2 linked regions of the Glaciimonas sp. PCH181 genome follow. The protein of the gene in region 1 interacts with the protein of each later gene in a pairwise test. Links are inferred from orthologs where the notes say so. Each region holds a gene or a part of one and is shown on either strand. Other genes may lie near its edges.

Region 1 (13,008 bases):
GGCGATCTCTTGAAATTTGGTGGTCCTACTGGTAGCGAGAAAGATGTTCTGGCACGTTTTGCAGAATTTCAGAAATGGTTCGCTCCGCTCAAGTTAACGCCGGTTGACGTGGAATTGTCGCCGCGCTATGCCTGGAGCGTAAAGCTGGATAACGGTATGACCGTGGCACTGGGGCGAGAGCAAAGCAAGACGACTTTGCATGAGCGCGTTGATCGACTGGTAGAGATTTACCCGCAGTTGTTGTCGCGTTTGCAGGACCGCATTGAAAGTGTGGATATGCGTTATCCGAATGGTCTGGCGTTAAAGGCGAGTGGCCTTGGCGCGGGATTGGGAAATAAGAAAAAATAAGCGAAACATTATGACTAAAGACGCAAAAAATCTGATCGTTGGCCTCGACATTGGCACCTCTAAAGTGGTGGCGGTGGTGGCCGAGATTCTGCCTGACGGACGCCATGAAGTGATCGGACTTGGTCAACATGAATCCAAGGGATTAAAGAAGGGAGTCGTGGTCAACATCGAGGCCACCGTCGAGTCTATCCAGCGTGCGCTGGAAGAGGCAGAACTGATGGCAGACTGCAAGATTCGCAATGTGTACACCGGCATCGCCGGCAGCCATATTCGCAGCTTCAATTCCAGCGGTATGGTCGCTATCAAGGACAAGGAAGTCACCGCAGCGGATGTCTCGCGGGTGATCGAAACGGCTAAAGCAGTGAACATCCCGACCGATCAGCAATTGCTGCACACGGTGCCGCAAGAGTTTATTGTCGATAGTCAGGAAGACGTGCGTGAACCAATCGGCATGAGCGGTATCCGACTAGAAGTAAAGGTGCATATCGTCACCGGCGCGGTCTCTGCGGTACAGAATATCGTCAAGTGCGTTCGTCGTTGCGGGCTGGAAGTATCGGATTTAATTTTGCAGCCAATGGCCTCGGCCGACGCTGTGCTGACCCCCGATGAAAAAGAACTCGGCGTGGTCTTGGTGGATATCGGCGGCGGCACGACCGACGTCGCGGTTTTCACAGAAGGCGCGATTCGTCACACCGCTGTGATCCCGATTGCTGGCGATCAGATTACCAACGATATCGCGATGGCATTGCGTACGCCAACTGCAGAAGCAGAAGAAATCAAATTGCGCTACGGCGTCGCCAAGCAGATTCTGGCTGATCCTGGTGAAACGTTGGAAGTGCCCGGCCTGGGTGATCGCAGCTCGCGCAATCTGTCGCGGCAGGCATTAGCCGCTGTGATCGAGCCACGTGTCGAAGAGTTGTTCGCTTTGGTGCATCAAGTCGTGCGTGAGTCCGGTTACGAAGAGGTGTTATCGAGCGGTATCGTTCTGACTGGCGGTTCTGCATTGATGCCCGGCATGATCGAATTAGCCGAAGATATTTTCCTGAAGCCAGCACGTTTGGGAACGCCACATTACAGCGGTCAATTGGCCGATGTGGTGCGGAGTCCACGCTACTCAACAGTGCTGGGCTTGCTGCTGGAAGCAAAAAAACAGTATCTGCGCGGTTATATCGTGACGCGTCAGGAGGGTTCTGCAAAGGCTGTCTGGCAGCGCATGAAGGAATGGTTTTTAGGTAATTTTTAAACGTCAATCGTTGACGTAGCAGTCAATGAACCGATGGCATCAATATTGCTGTACGAGTAGTTACTAATAACGGCGATAGAACAAACGCAGCAGATGTAGCAGGACATTATTAAATTGGCTGGTAAATGTTTATGGTTGTTTTTTGTTGTTAATGTAACGCGCAGTTCTCAGTTGCTAGGCCTCACACCGCGTGATGCCTATTGACTGGATGCTGCAACTTTATGAGGAAACATCATGGAAATCGATATGCTTGACAATGCAACGCTGGGTACCGTGATTAAAGTCGTTGGCGTCGGTGGCGCTGGCGGCAATGCGGTTCAGCATATGATCAATAAGGGTGTTTCGGGAGTCGAGTTTATCGCTGCCAACACCGATGCCCAGGCGCTGAAGCAATCCAAAGCGCATAACGTGATTCAGATCGGTGATACCGGTCTGGGCGCAGGGATGAAGCCGGAAGTCGGCCGTCAATTGGCGGAAGAGTCCCGGGCGCGGATTGAAGATGCACTGCGCGGTGCGCACATGGTATTTATCGCAGCCGGTATGGGCGGCGGTACTGGTACTGGCGCTGCGCCGGTGGTCGCACAGATCGCTAAAGAACTAGGCGCGCTGACGGTTGCGGTGGTGTCCAAACCATTTTCTTACGAAGGTCAGAAGTGCATGGACCTCGCTGATGAAGGTCTGGAAGCGCTGTCTCAACACGTTGATTCGTTGATTATTATTCTTAACGAAAAGCTGGAAGAGATTTACGAAGACGACAGCATGGTTGAATGGCTGGAACACGCCGATGATGTGCTCAACAATGCGGTAGCCGGGATTGCAGAAATCATTAACGTACCGGGTCATATCAACGTCGATTTCAATGACGTTAAGACGATCATGGGCGAACAAGGCAAGGCGATGATGGGAACGGCAACAGCGCACGGCGTTGACCGCGCTCGTCTGGCGGCCGAACAAGCTGTCGCGTCGCCGTTGCTGGATGGTATCGATTTGTCCGGTGCGCGTGGCGTGTTGGTGAATGTGACCGCAAGTCGCAGCCTGAAGGGTAAGGAAATCAAGGAAGTCATGGCAACTGTGCGTGCGTTTGCAGCACCGGACGCGTCGATTGCGCAAGGTATCGCCTACGACGAAACCATGGGCGACGACATCCGTGTCACCGTAGTAGCAACCGGCCTTGGTCGTGCTCGCAAATCGGTGCAATTGGTTCAGCCGCAAATGCTGCGTACTGGAACGCACAATGAACCGATGATGCAGCATGGTCATGGTCATTCCAGCGCGCATTCCGGCCATGGTAGTTCGTCATTCGAAGGCATGAAAGCGCCAGCAGTATGGCGTCGTGAGTCGGCTTCGGATACGGTTCGGGCATTGGAAAAGAATGGCATGGAAACGTATGACATTCCGGCTTTCCTGCGTAAGCAAGCGGACTAACAGTAATAACTAGCGGGGATATTTTATGGCGGCTAAGTCGCCACAGAATACTTTCCGCGAACGAGTGTAAACGAGGGATGCCCTGCAAAACAACGTGGAACAGGGCATACTTCGGAACGCCGCGTCGCTCTGGCGCGGCGTTTTCTTTGGGCGGCTGGAAAGTAACATTTCTGCTGTCACAAACCAAGAAGGCGATCATTTTCGGCGAGTAGAAACGTCGGTAAACGAAGCGGCTTTTCATTATTCGACGTAACGATAAAAATGTTAAACGCGTAGTAGCAGTTTTCACCATTTTCATCATGCAAACCATATTAATTAGATAAAAGGACAGTCATCATGACAATCAAAATCGGCGATACCGTGCCAGAAGGCAAATTAGCAGAGTTCATCGAAAATGAAACAGAAGGTTGTTCGCTTGGACCAAATACTTTTAACGTTAGTGATTTAGTCAAAGGCAAGAAAATCGCCTTGTTCGCCGTACCGGGCGCATTCACGCCAACTTGCTCCGCCAAGCATTTGCCAGGCTATATTCAGCTTGCCGCTGAATTCAAAGCTAAAGGCGTAGATGAAATTTGGGCAATTTCGGTCAACGATGCTTTCGTCATGGGTGCATGGGGCCGCGATCAAAAAGCCACAGGTATCGTACGTTTATTGGCTGATGGCAATGCCGATTTCGTCAAGTCTCTGGGTCTGGAAGCAGATTTCGGTAAGTTCGGCATGGGCACACGTTCGCAACGCTTCTCCGCTTTCATCGATAACGGCGTGGTCAAACAATTGAACGTCGAGCAAGGTGGCACTTTTGAAGTATCGAAAGCAGAAGTCTTGTTGGGACAAATCTAAATCGCGTTGCAATCTTTGATTGCATGATCGATTTGATAATAAAACGGTGCCTTGAGCGCAAATGCCGTTCAGTTAAGACTGGACGGCATTTTTATTTTTCTTGTAACGTTCGTGCCAGCTGTTAACCTATGCGTAAATTACCAACCTCTGCACCATCGCATACAACTGCCATAAAACAAGAATGCCGTTCAGCGTTAACTGAGTGGCATTAAGCCTTGAGCGTCGTTTTATTTTGGGTGTTCCCCACTAAATCCGGCAAAGAGTGGGATGAAATACCGATCCGTATTTTTTTCCCCACACGGCAACACATCGTTACAGTCGAACTTTTGGGTAACATCTATAATGACAACATGTTAAAACAACGCACTATCAAAAAACTTGTCAAAACTGTTGGAATCGGATTGCACTCCGGCACCAAGGTTGAATTGACCTTACGCCCGGCTGCAATTGATACCGGGATCGTCTTCCGGCGTATTGATCTGGATCCGGTGATTGATTTTCCCGCCTCGGCGAACAGTGTTGGCGATACACGCATGGCGTCGGTGCTATCCAAAGATGGTGAGCGCGTATCCACGGTGGAACATTTGCTCTCAGCCTGCGCCGGTTTAGGGATCGATAATTTATACGTCGATCTGACTGCAGAAGAAATTCCGATCATGGACGGCTCCGCCTCCTCATTCGTATTTCTGCTACAACAAGCGGGCTTGGAAGAGCAAGGCGCTGCCAAGAAATTTATCCGTGTCAAAAAGACTGTTGAAGTACGCGAAGGTCAGGGCGACAAGGAAAAATGGGCGCGTCTTGAGCCATGTAACGGCTTCAAGTTAAAGTTTTTTATTGAATTCCATCATCCTGCCGTCGACGGCACCGGCCAGACTGCTGAAGTCGATTTCAGTATTGAGTCGTATGTCAAAGAGATCGCCCGTGCGCGTACTTTTGGCTTTATGCAGGACGTTGAGACTTTGCGCGGGATGGGTTTGGCCCGAGGCGGTTCGCTGGAAAATGCGATCGTCATGGATGAGTATCGGATTCTGAATAGCGATGGTTTACGCTATGAGAATGAGTTCGTGCGGCACAAGATATTGGACGCCATCGGTGATTTATATTTGATCGGCCATCCTCTGCTAGCCAGTTACGTAGCGCATAAGTCCGGGCACGCTATGAATAACCAGTTGTTGCGGGCATTGCTTGCGCAGCCGGATGCCTATGAAATTGTCAGCTTTGATGATTTGGCGTTAGCGCCGGATACGTATCAGCGGCAGGCAACTGAGGAATGGGCGTTGAATTAAGCTAATGTCTTGTGGGCCGCTAAGTTTAGGGCGTATATCAATTCACAGCTTCCTTTGCATTCGTTATCAGTTGCGACACTGCGGGATTATCTTAAATAATCGCGGCTTTACCGTCTCTCGCAACGTTGATTTATCTATTAGATTGCTCTTTATAGCGGCCAACCAGCGCTGCAAGAGCAGCCTTCAATGCTTCGTTACGGGGCGATTCCTCCAGCGATACGGCCAGATTGGAGAATGCAGAAGCCGCTTCCGGGGTCAGGCTAAATTGCTTGACTGGGGTGATTTTTTTGAGGTTTTGGCTAACTTGCACTTTGATTCGGATTCCATTAACCTGCCAGTTCTCCGCCAGCAAATAGCTCTGTAGCTTCGGTAATTGCTGTTTCAGCTTGGTCGCCAATGCGGCATTTGGAGCAGACAAGACTAACTGCCCAGCGTCAAAATGCAGGACTTCGCAGGCCGCAAACATGCTTGGCAATCCAATTCCACATTGTTTTTGCAATGCTGCCATGCGGCCCAAAGTTGGCAATAACGCTGCCATTTTGTCGTCACCGCGCAGGAAATCGGAGGCGTCGCGAGAGACCGCCCTGGAAAATTTTGAGCCTGTCTTCGCTTGCCCAAACGAAGAGGAAAATGAGAGTTTGCGCATGATGACGAAACCATATCACGTAACCGCCAAGCCCAGACCGCGACGATGCAAGTAATTTTGCTGCATGCACGCTTTGCCAGAGCCAAATCGATTACGTTGGGCGTGCGCCATTTTGCGTTGATGGGGGCCATTTTTCTGGGCGCAGTCCTATGCGCAACGGCGTTGGTCTATTTAATCACTTTTCGTTATGCAGGTAGCATCCCCTTTTTATCAAAGTATTCGACTGAACCAGCCGGTAATGCACCGGACAGTAATCAATACTTGAAAGAAAATTTAGCCGCAATGGCAGTCAAATTAGGCCAGATGCAGGCCCAACTGTTACGACTGGATGCACTTGGAGAGCGCGTTCAGGGTTTGGCAGGCGTCAAGCCGGAAGAATTTAATTTCAAGGAAATACCCGGAACCGGCGGCATCGAGCCAAGCAACGTCAAAGAACGGACGTCCCACGTTTTGAGTATGGATGAATTTCAACAGGCACTGGCTGGCATGTCACGCGATATAGGCTATCGCGCCGATTATATGAATGTGGTGGAAACCACGTTAATGAACGATAAAATCAAGGGCAAATTGTTGCCAACCAATCAACCGGTTGCGGTCAATTACAACTCATCCAGTTTCGGCTGGCGACTAGATCCTTTTACCGGCCATAGCGCGTTTCATGAAGGGCTGGATTTTCCTGCCGCGACCGGCACGCCTATCGTCGCCGCTGCTGCCGGTGTGGTGATCGCTGCCGAGTATCATCCCGCTTATGGCAACATGCTCGACATTGATCATGGCAATGACATCATTACCCGTTATGCACATACGTCGAAACTATTGGTAACAGTAGGTGACATCGTGCGGCGCGGTCAGCATATTGCAGATATTGGCAGCACGGGGCGTTCAACTGGGCCGCATCTGCATTTTGAGGTCAGAATAAAAAATGTGGCGCAAGATCCGCGTAAATTTCTGGCAGCGGGGACTGATCAGGCGAAAATGGCGGAGTTGATGATTAAATAACACACATTTCTTTTTTATCCGTTATAAAGATGCATCAAACCTTACAAATTGGCGCGTTAGGTATTGTTTCCTGATGCATAACCCCAACCTGTCGAAGGTCGCATGATAAAATCCGTTACTTAATTAGTGGTAGTCCGGTTTTGTGTTACTGCATTTCCAGACCTCTAAGCATTTTGTTCGTTTCGCTTTCCTTGTTACCGACCCATGCTTTATATTTTACGTTTATGGTTGATGTAAAAATAGCGTTGTCCAATGGAAGCGCGAAATACCTCCGATACCTTTTTTAGAATCCAAGCATGTCATTACTGACCCAGATTTTCGGTAGCCGCAACCAGCGACTGCTCAAGCAATACCAAAAAACTGTAAGCCAAATTAATGGTCTCGAGCCGACAATGGAAAAGTTGTCGGACGAGCAGTTACAAGCTAAAACGTCGGAATTCAGGCAGCGCATCGCCAAGGGCGAAAAACTGGATGATTTGTTGCCGGAAGCGTTTGCAGTTTGTCGCGAAGCCGGTAAGCGCGTCCTCAAAATGCGCCACTTCGATGTGCAGTTGATTGGCGGAATGGTCCTGCATTACGGCAAAATTGCTGAAATGGGTACTGGTGAAGGTAAAACGCTGATGGCAACGCTGCCAGCGTATTTGAATGCATTGGCTGGCAAGGGCGTACACGTCGTGACCGTCAATGACTATCTGGCACAGCGCGATGCTGACTGGATGGGTCGCCTATATAGCTGGCTAGGTCTGACTACGGGTGTGAATTTGTCCGCTGTAGAGCACGATGATAAGCAAATTGCGTATGCGGCTGACATTACTTATGGCACCAATAACGAGTTCGGCTTTGATTATTTACGCGATAACATGGTGTTCGAGGCGCGGGACCGCGTGCAACGTGTCCTAAATTTCGCGATTGTCGATGAAGTTGACTCGATCCTGATCGATGAAGCGCGAACGCCACTGATTATTTCCGGTCAAGCCGAAAATCATACCGATCTTTATCTAAAAATCAATGCTGTACCGCCGCTGCTGACCATGCAAGTGGGCGAAGAAACACCGGATGGTAAAGGTAAAGTTGAAGTTCCTGGCGATTACACCAAGGACGAAAAAGCCCATCAGGTATTGTTGACAGAAGCTGGCCACGAAAAAGCTGAACAAATCCTGACAAGTATGGGATTGCTGGCAGAAGGCGCATCATTGTATGACGCTGCCAATATTAGCCTGATTCATCACTTGTACGCTGCGTTGCGCGCGCATTCGCTGTATCACAAGGATCAGCATTACGTGGTTCAAAACAGTGAAGTCGTCATCGTTGATGAATTCACAGGCCGGATGATGCAAGGGCGTCGTTGGTCGGATGGCTTGCATCAGGCGGTGGAAGCGAAAGAAGGCGTGAAGGTTCAGAACGAGAATCAAACGCTGGCATCCATCACTTTCCAGAACTATTTCCGTATGTACGGCAAGCTGGCCGGGATGACGGGTACGGCTGATACTGAAGCCTACGAATTCCAAGAAATTTACGGTCTGGAAACCGTCGTGATTCCGCAAAATCGACCGAATCAGCGTAAAGACCGTCAGGATCAGGTCTATAAAACGTCGATGGAAAAGTACAACGCAATGTTGCACGATATCCAGGATTGCTACGAGCGCGGACAACCGGTCCTGGTTGGTACAACTTCTATCGAAAACTCAGAATTATTGTCTGGCATTTTGGCCAACGCCAAGTTGCCGCATAACGTGTTGAACGCCAAGCAACATGCCCGCGAGGCAGAAATTATTGCCCAAGCGGGTAGCCCGAAGGCGATCACCATCGCTACCAACATGGCAGGTCGCGGTACGGATATTGTGCTGGGCGGCAATGTAGAAAAACAAGTTCAGTTTATCGATGCGGATGACAGCCTGACTGATAGCCAGAAGGAAGCGCAATCGGCCAAGTTAGTCAATGAATGGCAATCACTGCATGACCATGTGACGAATGCGGGTGGTTTGCACATTATTGGTACAGAGCGCCATGAGTCGCGTCGCGTCGATAATCAGTTGCGCGGTCGTGCAGCGCGTCAGGGCGATCCAGGATCGTCGCGTTTTTATCTGTCATTGGATGACGCTTTACTGCGTATTTTTGCCGGTGACCGTGTACGCGCCATTATGGATCGTCTGAAAATGCCGGAAGGCGAGCCTATCGAGGCTGGTATTGTTTCTCGTTCGATTGAGTCCGCGCAGCGTAAAGTTGAAGCGCGTAACTTCGATATTCGTAAGCAATTGCTGGAGTACGATGATGTCGCCAACGATCAACGTAAAGTAATTTATCAACAGCGTAATGAATTGCTGGAATCGACCGATGTGTCGGAGATGATCGGTTCATTGCGTCACGGCGTGTTGAACGATACTTTCCGTACTTACGTGCCTGCAGAATCGCTCGAAGAGCAGTGGGATATCCCATCGCTGGAGACCGCATTAGTCAACGAATTGCATCTTGAAGTCCCGTTAGCAAAGACATTAGAAGCTGAGCCTAATCTAACCGATGATGAGTTGCTGGATCGCGTTTTGACCACTGCTGACGCTGATTACGCCGCTAAATCGGAAGTCGTTGGCAAAGAATCGTTTGCCGGTTTTGAGCGCAGCGTCATGCTGCAAAGCGTTGATAGCCATTGGCGTGAGCATCTGGCAGCGCTGGATCATCTGCGTCAGGGTATCCATTTACGCGGTTACGCACAAAAGAATCCAAAGCAGGAATACAAGCGCGAGGCCTTTGAGTTGTTCGGTCAAATGCTTGATCTGATCAAGAATGAAGTTGTGCGCGTAGTGATGACGGTGCGTATCGAAAACCGCGAAGAGATTGAGGCAGTGGAAGAAGAGCTGTCGCAATCGCATCTGGAAAACGTGCATTATCAACATGCCGAATTCAATCCTAATGCTGCCGCAGAAGAGTTGTTAGCGCCGACCGCGCATCCGGATGAGGTGAGATTTCAATCGCCTTTCGATGCAGTGCCTAAAGTCGGACGTAACGATCCATGCCCATGCGGCAGCGGCAAAAAGTACAAACAGTGTCATGGGCAGTTGGCGTAAAAATTTGTTGGTGAACAGCTACTAAGTCACTGATCAAGTTGCTAAGAAATGAAAGCGGAGCCGGGAAACCAGCTCCGCTTTTTTTTGTGGTGAGCCGCGATCATTGGCACCGAATTCCCCGATACGTGCTTATCCGTTTTAAAATAGCGACCGCAATTGGATAAAAATAGGATCCCTAAATGATCAGTCATTGATCCCTCAATGATCTTTACCCGATTCCCCGGCGATCGTTGCCTTTACCCATTTTCATGCGTCATTTTTTCCTATTTTCCGAGAGATATTCATGGCCGTTAATTCCCCCATTCCCGTTGCCTCTGATCTGAAGGCTGTTACCGGTATCGAACTTGGCCACACGGAGGCTGGTGTGCGCAAAGCCAATCGCAAGGACTTGCTCGTCATGAAACTGGCACCCACGGCAACGGTTGCCGGGGTGTTCACGTTAAATCGTTTTTGCGCTGCACCGGTGCAGGTCTGCAAGGCGCATCTGGAGGCGGCACGGGTTTCTGGCGCGCCGATTCGAGCGCTGGTGGTAAATACCGGCAATGCAAATGCAGGAACGGGTGAAGCCGGTTTGGCTGCGGCAAACGCCACCTGCGTCGCCTTGGCCGAGTTGCTCGGTTGCGCTGCGGAACAGATTTTGCCGTTTTCAACTGGTGTGATTTTGGAGCCATTGCCGGTTGAGCGGATTCAGGCTGGCTTACCCGGCGCGTTAAAAAATCTGCAAGCCGATAACTGGTTTAATGCAGCAGAAACGATCATGACTACCGACACTCAGCCGAAAGCGGCGTCGCGGACGGTCACGATCGCCGGTAAGCCGGTAATCATGACTGGGATCAGCAAGGGCGCTGGCATGATTCGACCAAATATGGCGACCATGCTCGGGTTTCTGGCAATTGATGCCAAAGTTGCGCAGCCGGTGCTGGATCACTTGGTCAAGCAAACTGCCGATCAATCCTTCAATTGCATCACGATTGATGGCGATACATCGACTAATGACTCGTTCATGCTGATTGCCACTGGCGTCGGTCCACTCGAAGTCGATAGTATTGATTCTCCCGAATATACGGCGCTGGCAGCAGCCGTGACTGAATTGTCGCAGCACCTGGCGCAAGCCATTATCCGTGACGGTGAAGGCGCAACCAAATTCATTACCGTCACCGTTGAAGACGGGCTGAATGTTGAGGAATGCCGCAAAATAGCGTATTCGATTGGTCATTCTCCACTGGTTAAAACGGCATTTTTTGCATCTGATCCTAACCTCGGGCGAATTTTGGCGGCGATTGGGTATGCGGGTGTGGATGATCTGGATGTAAGCAAACTCAACCTGTATCTGGACGATGTCTGGGTTGCCAAAAATGGTGGACGCAATGTCGACTATCAAGAGGCCGATGGACAACGTGTCATGAAGCAAAGTGAAATCACGGTACGCGTCAAACTGGGACGCGGCGATGCTGCTGCCACGATCTGGACCTGCGATCTGTCGCACGACTATGTAACGATTAATGCCGATTACCGTTCTTGATTGATGCATAATGTTCAAGCGGCAATATGCGCTATTTCGTAATGTTGCCTTGCGGGTATCATTCTTTGCTGTTTGAATAATCAGATTGATTGGCTTTACATGAAACAACTAGACCATTTTTTAATCCGTGCTGAAGCTGTTCTGGCACGACTTGAGGCGACTTTGCCTAACCCGAATTCAGCGCCAGACTGGCGGGCAGGGATCGCGTTCCGCTGGCGCCAACGCAATGGCAATCAAGGCGGCGGCTATTTGCAAGTAGTGCGTCATATGTCCGATATCGGTTTGTCCGACCTGCATAATATCGGCCCGCAAAAGTCACAGATTGATCAAAATACGCGTCAATTCGTCGATGGTAAACCTGCCAACAATGTATTGCTGACGGGCGCACGTGGCACCGGAAAATCGTCGTTGATCAAGGCTTGTCTGAATCAATATGCGCCGCAAGGTTTGCGTTTGATTGAAGTCGATAAAGACCATTTGGCAGATTTGCCGGATATCGTCGATCTGGTTGCAGGTCGTGCAGAGCGCTTTATTATTTTCTGTGACGATTTGTCGTTTGAAGAAGGCGAGAGCGGTTATAAGGCCCTTAAGGTGGCGCTGGATGGCAGTATCGCCGCGCAATCCGATAATGTGCTGATTTACGCGACGTCGAATCGGCGTCATTTGTTGCCAGAAAAAATGTCCGATAACATGTCATACAAAACCACGGAAGATGGTGATTTGCATCCCGGCGAAACCGTCGAAGAAAAAATTTCACTCTCCGAACGCTTTGGTTTATGGGTGACATTTTATCCATTCAAGCAAGACGATTATCTGGATATCGTCGCGCATTGGCTTGGGCATTTCGGTTGTAATGCGGCGCAAATTGCCGAGGCGCAGGGTGATTCGCTGCGTTGGGCTTTGCAGCGTGGTTCCCGTTCAGGCCGGGTAGCTTGGCAATTTGCCAAGGATCATGCTGGTCGGATGACGCCATAAACATGACGGCAGCCAATACCGCATCCAGCGCAGCCCCTATCAACGTCGCCGTCGGCATTCTGTTACGGCCTAATGGCGATGTCTTGTTGGGGCAACGACCTGCTGGCAAACCTTATGCCGGCTATTGGGAGTTCCCGGGCGGAAAAGTAGAAAGCGGCGAAGCGATTTTTGCTGCGTTACAGCGTGAGTTTATGGAAGAGCTAGGAATCGACATTATCTCGGCCGAGCCGTGGTGTGGCGTGCAGTATCAATATCCTCACGCTAACGTGCGTTTGCACTTTTACATCAGCAGAGAATGGCGCGGAGAACCGCAAAGTCTGGAAGGGCAGGCGTTTGCGTGGCAGGGAAGCGTCGCGGTGGAACCATTGCTGGAAGCGACGATTCCGCTGATTGCCTGGTTGGATCAGTTGCGGGTTATTAACCAGGCGGAAGGTTGCCCAGCCGCCTGATACCGGGTAGCGGGAACGTCGTAAAAAATCTTATTTCAATGGTAGCGAAAATTGGCTGCGCGCGATGGGTTATTGTTGCAACTTGTTGTCATCATCAATATCATCCGGCGGATTGACCGCTGGAATGGTATATTTCTCTTCGGCCCATGCGCCCAGATCAATCTGCTTGCAGCGTTCAGAGCAAAAAGGGCGGAATTTATTTGCTTCGGTCCA
Region 2 (8,206 bases), on another replicon or contig:
AATCTGTATCGCGCATTAAACCGCGTTGCCAGTTCTATGGTGTTTGTGGCGGCTGCGCTATGCAGCATTTGGAGCCGAATGCCCAGGTTGCAGTAAAGCAACGCGTTTTAGAAGATAACCTATGGCATATCAGTAAGATCAAGCCGGACCTGATGTTGCGGCCAATTTTTGGCCCGACGTGGGGATATCGTTATCGCGCCAGGATTTCGGTACGCAATGTGCCAAAAAAGGGTGGCGTTCTGGTGGGTTTTCATGAGCGAAAGTCCCCCTACGTTACGGATATGACGAGCTGCGATATATTGCCAGCGAACGTGTCCGCTATGCTCTTGCCGTTGCGTGGATTAATCAGTTCGCTCACGGTCATCGAGCATGTACCGCAGATTGAATTGGCTGTTGGCGAAAATGCGCAAGGTAATGTCACTGTGATGGTACTGCGCATCATGGCACCGCTAAGCCGCGAGGATGAGGCTAAATTGAAGGCCTTTGCAGACGAGTACGAGATCCAGTGGTGGTTGCAAACCGGCGCGCCAGAAACCGCTAAACCGTTTTATCCAGCGCAAAGTGAGTTGTATTACAGCCTGCCCGAATTTAATGTCCGCATGCCATTTAAGCCAACTGATTTCACGCAAGTGAATCATCAGATCAACCGCGTATTAGTCGCTAAAGCCTTGCGTTTGTTGGGTGCGTTGCCGGATGAGCGTATTGCTGATTTGTTTTGCGGCTTGGGTAATTTTACGTTGCCACTCGCGACGCAGGTGCGGGAGGTGGTGGGTATCGATGGCAGCGAAGCCTTGATCGCACGTTCGCGGGAAAATGCATCGGTTAATCATCTTGCAAATAAAACGACTTTTTACTGCCGGAATTTATTTGATGCCACTACCGAAGATTTTATTGCGCTAGGACAATTTGATCGGATACTCATTGATCCTCCGCGTGACGGGGCGGCCGCAGTGTGCAGTGCATTGGTGGGGTTGGCAGAGTTTAATCGTAGCCTGATGCCTAAGCGGATTGTGTATGTGTCGTGCAGTCCGTCGACATTAGCGCGGGATGCTGGACTACTTATTCAGGGTGGCTATCGGTTGTCGCAAGCTGGGGTGGTAAATATGTTCCCGCATACGGCGCATGTAGAATCAATTGCGGTGTTTGATCTGATTGAAGCAGCAGCCTAGTGCGACTATCCGAATGCGCTTTGTGTTTTAGTCAATAAAAAGCCGACCATGTAGGTCGGCTTTTTTATCAGTGCTGCGAAGATCTGGTGACGATATCTTTAATTAATTGCGATTGCCGCCAAAAATGCCTAGCAATGACAGTAAATTAACAAAAATATTATAGACATCTAAGTAAATATTTAATGTTGCCCGAATGTAATTTGTTTCGCCGCCGTTGATGATTTGTTGTACATCATACAAAATATAGGCAGAGAAAATACCGATAGCGATCACGGATACGGCCAGATATAGCGCAGGCAACTGTAAGAAAATATTTGCAACGCTGGCGACTATAATTACGAGCAGACCAGCGAAAAGCCATTTGCCCATTCCAGAAAAATCACGCTTGGAGACGGTTGCAATCGTAGCCATGACGCCGAATACAATCCCCGTACCACCGAACGCCGTCATAATCAGGGTTCCGCCGTTTGAAAATTTGAGCGTATGTTCAATAAGTCTGGTGAGCATTAGCCCCATAAAGAAGGTAAATCCTAACAATACAACAACACCCCAGCCGGTTTCTTTTGTCTTTTCAATAGCATAGAAGAAGCCAAAAGCGATTGCCATAAACGCAATGAACCCGATCATCGGGCTGCCGCTAAAGATATTGAAATTTAGCTGCACGCCTAGCCAAGCACCGCCAATTGTCGGAATCATCGACAGCGCTAGCAGCCAGTATGTATTGCGAAGCACGCGATTACGGACGCCGCTGAGACTTGCTGTGGTTCCCGTTGATGCGTAGCGATTTTGAAAATTTGAATTCATTATTTCCCCCATGTAATTGCACAAACGTAAGCTCAGATGAAGCATAGCACGTTGTGATAGAGCTATCGCAGGTTCGATTAGCAGGTGCTACGGTGATTCTGACCACATTCGGCGCCTTAGGTTCTGCGCCATCATGGGCGAGGTGCGATATGGTCATTCTTCGGGTGTTTCGTGATAAAATCTAAGGTTGATTGAATTATAAATAAATCAGTCTTAGCCGAGCATTCATCCTGAATTTAGTAGTTTTGTACTAGTTAACCCTTATTTTATTGGAGTTTTTTTGATGGCAATTGAACGCACCCTGTCGATTATCAAACCAGACGCAGTCGCTAAAAACGTTATCGGCCAAATTTACAGCCGTTTTGAAAATGCAGGCCTGAAGATTATCGCGTCGCGCATGTTGCATTTGTCCCGTGCTGAAGCAGAAGGTTTTTACGCTGTTCATGCAGCCCGTCCTTTCTTCAAGGATCTGGTTGATTTCATGATCTCTGGTCCAGTTGTCGTACAAGCATTGGAAGGCGAAAACGCCATTCTGACTCATCGTGATTTGATGGGCGCTACTGATCCAAAGAAAGCCGACAAAGGCACAATCCGTGCTGATTTCGCAGATTCAATCGACGCTAATGCAGTACACGGTTCCGATGCTGCAGAAACCGCAGCCGTTGAAATCGCTTATTTCTTCCCTGCACTAAACGTCTATTCACGTTAATTCGCAAGCCAGGAAGTAGTAAAGTATCAAATTAGAAGTATCAATAAATCTGTAAGTAGTAGTCTGTTGGTGTGATCGGCGTTTCACAATCTCTTTGTTTGTTCCGATCTGCCAACTATTAGATGGAATCTGTCATGACAGCTCTCACCAACCTGCTGGACCTGGACCCCGCGCAACTTGTCGCTTATTGCGATGCGTTGGGTGAGAAGCCGTTTCGCGCTAAGCAATTACTTCGCTGGATACACCAATTCGGCGCAAGCGATTTTGACAGCATGACTGATCTGGCCAAGTCGTTGCGAGACAAACTGGCTACGCGTGCGATGATCGCCGCTCCAGCTGTCATTAGTGATCACACTTCCACTGATGGCACCCGCAAATGGTTACTTGATGTAGGTCAGGGTAACGCCGTAGAGGCCGTATTTATTCCCGAGGAAAATCGTGGCACGCTGTGCATCTCGACACAGGCCGGCTGTGCGGTAAATTGCCGCTTCTGTTCGACGGGTAAGCAAGGTTTTAGTCGCAATCTGACGGTAGGTGAAATCATCGGCCAATTGTGGATGGCTGAATTTGAATTACGGAAATCAAAAAATATTGAGCCGGGTCCAAAGGGTGAGCGCCAAATTACCAACGTGGTAATGATGGGTATGGGTGAACCGCTGTTGAATTACGAACCTACTGTAACCGCTCTGAAATTGATGTTGGACGATAATGCTTATGGTCTGTCCCGGCGTCGCGTGACGTTGTCGACCAGCGGTGTGGTGCCAATGATAGATAAACTTTCGCAAGATTGCGCCGTCGCGCTGGCAGTGTCTTTGCACGCCTCCAATGATGCCTTGCGTGATGGCCTGGTGCCATTAAATAAGAAATATCCACTTAGCGAACTGATGGCATCTTGCCGCCGCTATCTGGAGTTCGCGCCACGCGATTTTGTAACATTCGAATATTGTATGCTTGATGGCGTCAATGATAGCGATGCCAACGCGCGCGAATTGATTGCTTTAGTCCAGGGCCGCAGTGGCAGCGAAGCGGTCTCTTGCAAATTCAACTTGATTCCCTTCAATCCCTTCCCTGAGTCTGGTCTTAAGCGCTCCAATAATCCGCGAATCAAAGCATTTGCGCAAATTCTGATGGACGCTAATATCGTTACGACGATACGCAAGACTCGCGGCGATGATATCGATGCCGCTTGCGGACAGCTAGCTGGCGAAGTGCAGGATCGTACAAAGGTCCAGGAGCGCATGCAAAAAATGGCAGAGTATCAGCAAAAATTTGGCAAAAATTTTGGTCGTCTGGTCGAGGTATCAGAGTGACCCGAGGGTACGTGAGTATTTTACTGATGGTTCTAGCGTCGCTAACTTTGTTAGCAGGGTGCGCAAACCAGTCCGGTGGAAATCTTGCTAGTGGCAGCGAATCAGAAGCCCGCCGTGAACTTCCTACCGATTCTGACCTTACGGATGCCCAACGCCGTGCGCGTATTCGCCTGCAATTAGCTGTCGGCTATTACGGGCAGGGGCAATTAGAAGTTGCGTTAGATGAAGTAAAGCAGGCGCTAGCTTCGGATGCCGGGTTTGCCGATGCTTACAGCATGCGTGGACTGATTTATATGGATATGGGTGAATCCAGATTGGCCGATGATAATTTGCAACGAGCCCTTAAATTAGCACCTAATAATCCTGATATCGCCAATAACTATGGTTGGTTTCTATGTCAAAACGGGCGTGAAAAAGAGTCCATTGCCTATTTTCAGAGTGCATTGAAAAGTCGCTCCTACTTATCTCCGGCCAAGGCACTTACGAATGCTGGAGTCTGTAGTCTGAAAATGAAAGATAGCCCCGGCGCTGAGCGGTATTTTTTACAGGCATTCCAGTTTGAGTCGGGCAATCCGCTAACTAACGTGAATCTGGCGTTGTTATCCGCTGATCGCCAGGATGTTGAGCGTGCTCGGTTTTATATGGGTCTGGTGACCAAAGTAGACGTGCTGAATGCCGATGTTTTATGGAGTGCAATTAAGGTGGAGCGCAAGTTGGGTGATCGCGTGGCAGAAATAAATTTAGTGACGCAGTTGCGTCGACGTTATCCGGGATCAGCAGAATATGCCTCCTATCAGCGCGGAGTCTTTAATGAGTGAGCCGCAAGAATTTATTGCTAAACCCCTTGCTGAAGAAGCGCTTAGTCATAGCGAGCACGCGGCTGAGCATGTCCATTCTGTTGGTGAGCAATTGGCGCACAGGCGTCAGCAGCATGGTTGGTCGATAGATGATGTTGCCAATCAGTTAAAGCTTGCTCCACGTCAGATTCATGCAATTGAAACTGATAATTATGCTGCGCTTCCGACAATTGTCATGACGCGAGGTTATATTCGGTCGTATGCCAAGATGTTGGGGCTTGATCCAGCTACGATTTTGCCAAGCGCAGTACCGGTTTCTGCCGCCCGGATACATGCGTCTGAGGCGCAGTCCCGAGCAACTATCTTTGCCGAGTCCAGATTGTTGCTGTCAGGGCGCAATCGGGTACCCTATAAATGGATATTCGGCGGCATTTTGTTCGTTGTGGTGGTCGTCATTGTGGCGCAATTGGGTGGATTTTCTGCGCTACGTCAGCCCTCGGCAGAAATAGGTTCTCCGCATGCAGCATCAGTAGCTGAAGGTGAAACCCTGAGTGCTTCCTCTGTACCCGCCGTCAGTGCTGCAAATAGTGATGCTAGTAGTACCGCCTTTGCCGCTCATGCCGCGGAAACCGTCAATGCCAAGCCTCAACCGGCCGTTGTTGACGCGGTAGTTCCGGCTGCTGGTGCAAATAAACTAAGTTTGACTTTTAAGCAAGATTCGTGGGTGGAGATAAAGCGTGCAGATAAAAGCACGCTTTTTTCACGCGTGGGTAAAGCAGGTAGTACGGAAACATTTGATATTGATCAGCCGGTTTCTGTTGTCATTGGTAATCTGTCCGGTGTTGAAGCAACCTTGCGAGGTGCTCCACTTGATCTGAAGGCTGGTACCAAAAACAATATCGCCCGACTGAATCTGAAATAAGTTAGAAAGCCAAGACGCCATGTCGCACCAGAACTCCCCGATAGCTTCAGGTCCAAGTATGCGCCGTACTAGTCGCGCTGCCATGATCAGTTATGGCTCGCGTCAAATATTGGTCGGTGGAGGTGCGCCTGTCGTGGTGCAGTCGATGACCAATACTGACACTGCGGATGCGATTGGGACTGCAATTCAAATCAAAGATTTGGCGCGTGCCGGTTCCGAACTTGTGCGAATCACAGTAGATAGGCCGGAAGCAGCGGCCGCTGTTCCTGCGATTCGCGAGCAGCTTGATAAGATGGGAATCGACGTGCCTTTAGTCGGCGATTTTCATTACAACGGCCACACGTTGCTGACCGACTATCCAGAATGTGCGCAAGCGTTGTCTAAATATCGGATTAATCCGGGTAATGTCGGCAAGGGTGCCAAGCGCGACACGCAGTTTGCGCAAATGATCGAGATCGCATGCAAGTACAATAAGCCAGTCCGTATTGGCGTCAATTGGGGTAGTCTCGATCAGGCGCTATTGGCGCGCATTATGGACGAGAATGCGCAGCGCAGTGATCCTTGGGTGGCGCAGGCTGTTATGTACGAAGCTTTGGTGACATCGGCGATCGAAAACGCTGTGCGTGCCGAAGAGTTAGGTCTTGCCCCTAACAACATCATTTTGTCTTGCAAGGTCTCCGGTGTGCAGGATTTGATCGCGGTGTATCGCGAGTTAGCGCGACGCTGCGACTATCCATTGCACCTGGGATTGACTGAAGCAGGTATGGGGAGCAAAGGAATTGTTGCTTCGACCGCTGCATTATCAGTGCTGCTGCAAGAAGGCATCGGCGATACCATTCGGATTTCGTTGACACCGGAGCCGGGGGGCGATCGCTGTAAAGAAGTCGTAGTAGCGCAAGAGATATTGCAAACGATGGGTTTGCGTAAATTCGCACCGATGGTGATTGCCTGCCCTGGCTGTGGCAGAACCACTTCAACAGTGTTTCAGGATTTGGCGGATAAAATCCAGACCTATCTGCGTGACCAGATGCCAGTGTGGAAGAAAGATTATCCGGGCGTCGAAGGTATGAATGTGGCTGTTATGGGATGTATCGTAAATGGTCCCGGTGAGTCAAAGCATGCGAATATAGGCATCAGTTTGCCGGGGACCGGTGAATCGCCTGCTGCGCCAGTGTTTATCGATGGTGAGAAAAAGATGACCTTGCGCGGTGAGCGTATTGCTGAAGAGTTTCAGGGTATTGTGCTGGATTACGTAAAAAAACGTTATACCAAACAAACTGTTTGAGTATAAGGAATCGGGTGGTTAAGGTGATGCGCTGAACTATATAGCGATAGCCCACCTCCAAATAATGAATATTCAAGTGAGCATCAAGAAGCATGTCTGAAAATAAAAAAGTCGAAAAAATTGTAGGCGTCAAAGGGATGAACGACATCCTGCCAGCTGACGCAGCACTGTGGGAATTATTCGAAAATACCGTCGAATCAGTACTGAAGAGCTACGGTTTTCAGCAGATTCGTACGCCTATTGTCGAACCGACGGCATTGTTTTCGCGCGGCCTCGGTGCGGTGACCGATATAGTTGAAAAAGAAATGTATTCGTTCACCGATTCAATGAACGGCGACAATCTGACTTTGCGTCCCGAAAGTACCGCCAGCGTAGTGCGTGCCACGATTGAACATAATTTGACTTACGACGGTCCTAAGCGGTTGTGGTATAGCGGCCCAATGTTTCGTCATGAGCGCCCACAGCGCGGACGTTATCGTCAGTTTCATCAAGTCGGTGCCGAGGCAATTGGTTTCACCGGCCCAGATATTGACGCTGAGTTGATTATGCTTTGCCAGCGGTTGTGGGATGACCTAGGCCTGGAAAATATCAAACTGGAATTAAACTCGATCGGTGATGCTGCAGAACGCAATCGTCATCGTGCTGATTTGATCACTTATTTTGAGCAGCATAAAGAATTGTTGGATGCTGATGCGCAACGTCGTTTGCATTCCAATCCGTTGCGTATCCTGGATACTAAAAATCCAGCTATGCAAGAAATGGTCAATGGGGCACCACAATTACTAGACTATCTTGGTGAAGAGTCCCGCGCCCACTTTGATGGCGTGCAAAAAATCCTTAACTACAACAATATTCCGTTCACCATTAATCCGCGTTTGGTGCGCGGTATGGACTATTACAATCGGACCGTATTCGAATGGGTTACCGATCAGTTGGGTTCCCAAGGTACGGTTTGTGGCGGCGGACGCTACGACCCACTGGTCGAAATGTTTGGCGGTAAGCCAACCCCCGCATGTGGTTTTGCCATGGGCGTGGAGCGTTTGCTTGAATTAATGCGCGCTAGCGGCGAGCCGGTTACGCGTAATGAATGCGACGTTTATCTGGTCCATCAAGGGGAAGCTGCACAACTCCAATCCTTTGTACTGGCTGAGCGTTTGCGTAGTGCGGGACTTGATGTTGTGCTACATTGCGCATCGGCAAACTCTGGTGG

What was found.
Region 2: the proteins of ftsZ (region 1) and rlmN interact in binary tests that used the Escherichia coli proteins (3 or more experiments, as listed by UniProt). The link is inferred for Glaciimonas sp. PCH181 from one-to-one orthologs.

Annotation. Positions count from the first base shown.
Region 1 is NZ_PYFP01000006.1:194,614-207,621, reverse strand. Bases 946-3,920 are described here. They hold ftsZ (cell division protein FtsZ), read left to right. Parts: upstream 946-1,825; coding sequence 1,826-3,016; downstream 3,017-3,920. Other genes in these bases: C7W93_RS24030 (peroxiredoxin), read left to right, coding at 3,353-3,856; ftsA (cell division protein FtsA), read left to right, coding at 946-1,591. Also shown: C7W93_RS24045 (cell division protein FtsQ/DivIB), read left to right, coding at 1-348; more of ftsA, read left to right, coding at 359-945; lpxC (UDP-3-O-acyl-N-acetylglucosamine deacetylase), read left to right, coding at 4,207-5,142; C7W93_RS24020 (hypothetical protein), read right to left, coding at 5,273-5,788; C7W93_RS24015 (M23 family metallopeptidase), read left to right, coding at 5,834-6,787; preprotein translocase subunit SecA, read left to right, coding at 7,084-9,849; bifunctional glutamate N-acetyltransferase/amino-acid acetyltransferase ArgJ, read left to right, coding at 10,133-11,371; C7W93_RS24000 (ATP-binding protein), read left to right, coding at 11,471-12,346; C7W93_RS23995 (NUDIX domain-containing protein), read left to right, coding at 12,349-12,795; DNA gyrase inhibitor YacG, read right to left, coding at 12,865-13,008. UniProt on the Escherichia coli protein: Essential cell division protein that forms a contractile ring structure (Z ring) at the future cell division site. The regulation of the ring assembly controls the timing and the location of cell division.
Region 2 is NZ_PYFP01000001.1:1,742,177-1,750,382, reverse strand. Bases 2,056-4,904 are described here. They hold rlmN (23S rRNA (adenine(2503)-C(2))-methyltransferase RlmN), read left to right. Parts: upstream 2,056-2,816; coding sequence 2,817-3,992; downstream 3,993-4,904. Other genes in these bases: C7W93_RS08110 (helix-turn-helix domain-containing protein), read left to right, coding at 4,803-4,904; pilW (type IV pilus biogenesis/stability protein PilW), read left to right, coding at 4,019-4,810; ndk (nucleoside-diphosphate kinase), read left to right, coding at 2,257-2,682. In the rest of the region: 23S rRNA (uracil(1939)-C(5))-methyltransferase RlmD, read left to right, coding at 1-1,169; C7W93_RS08130 (Bax inhibitor-1/YccA family protein), read right to left, coding at 1,272-1,973; more of C7W93_RS08110, read left to right, coding at 4,905-5,711; ispG (flavodoxin-dependent (E)-4-hydroxy-3-methylbut-2-enyl-diphosphate synthase), read left to right, coding at 5,731-6,996; hisS (histidine--tRNA ligase), read left to right, coding at 7,089-8,206.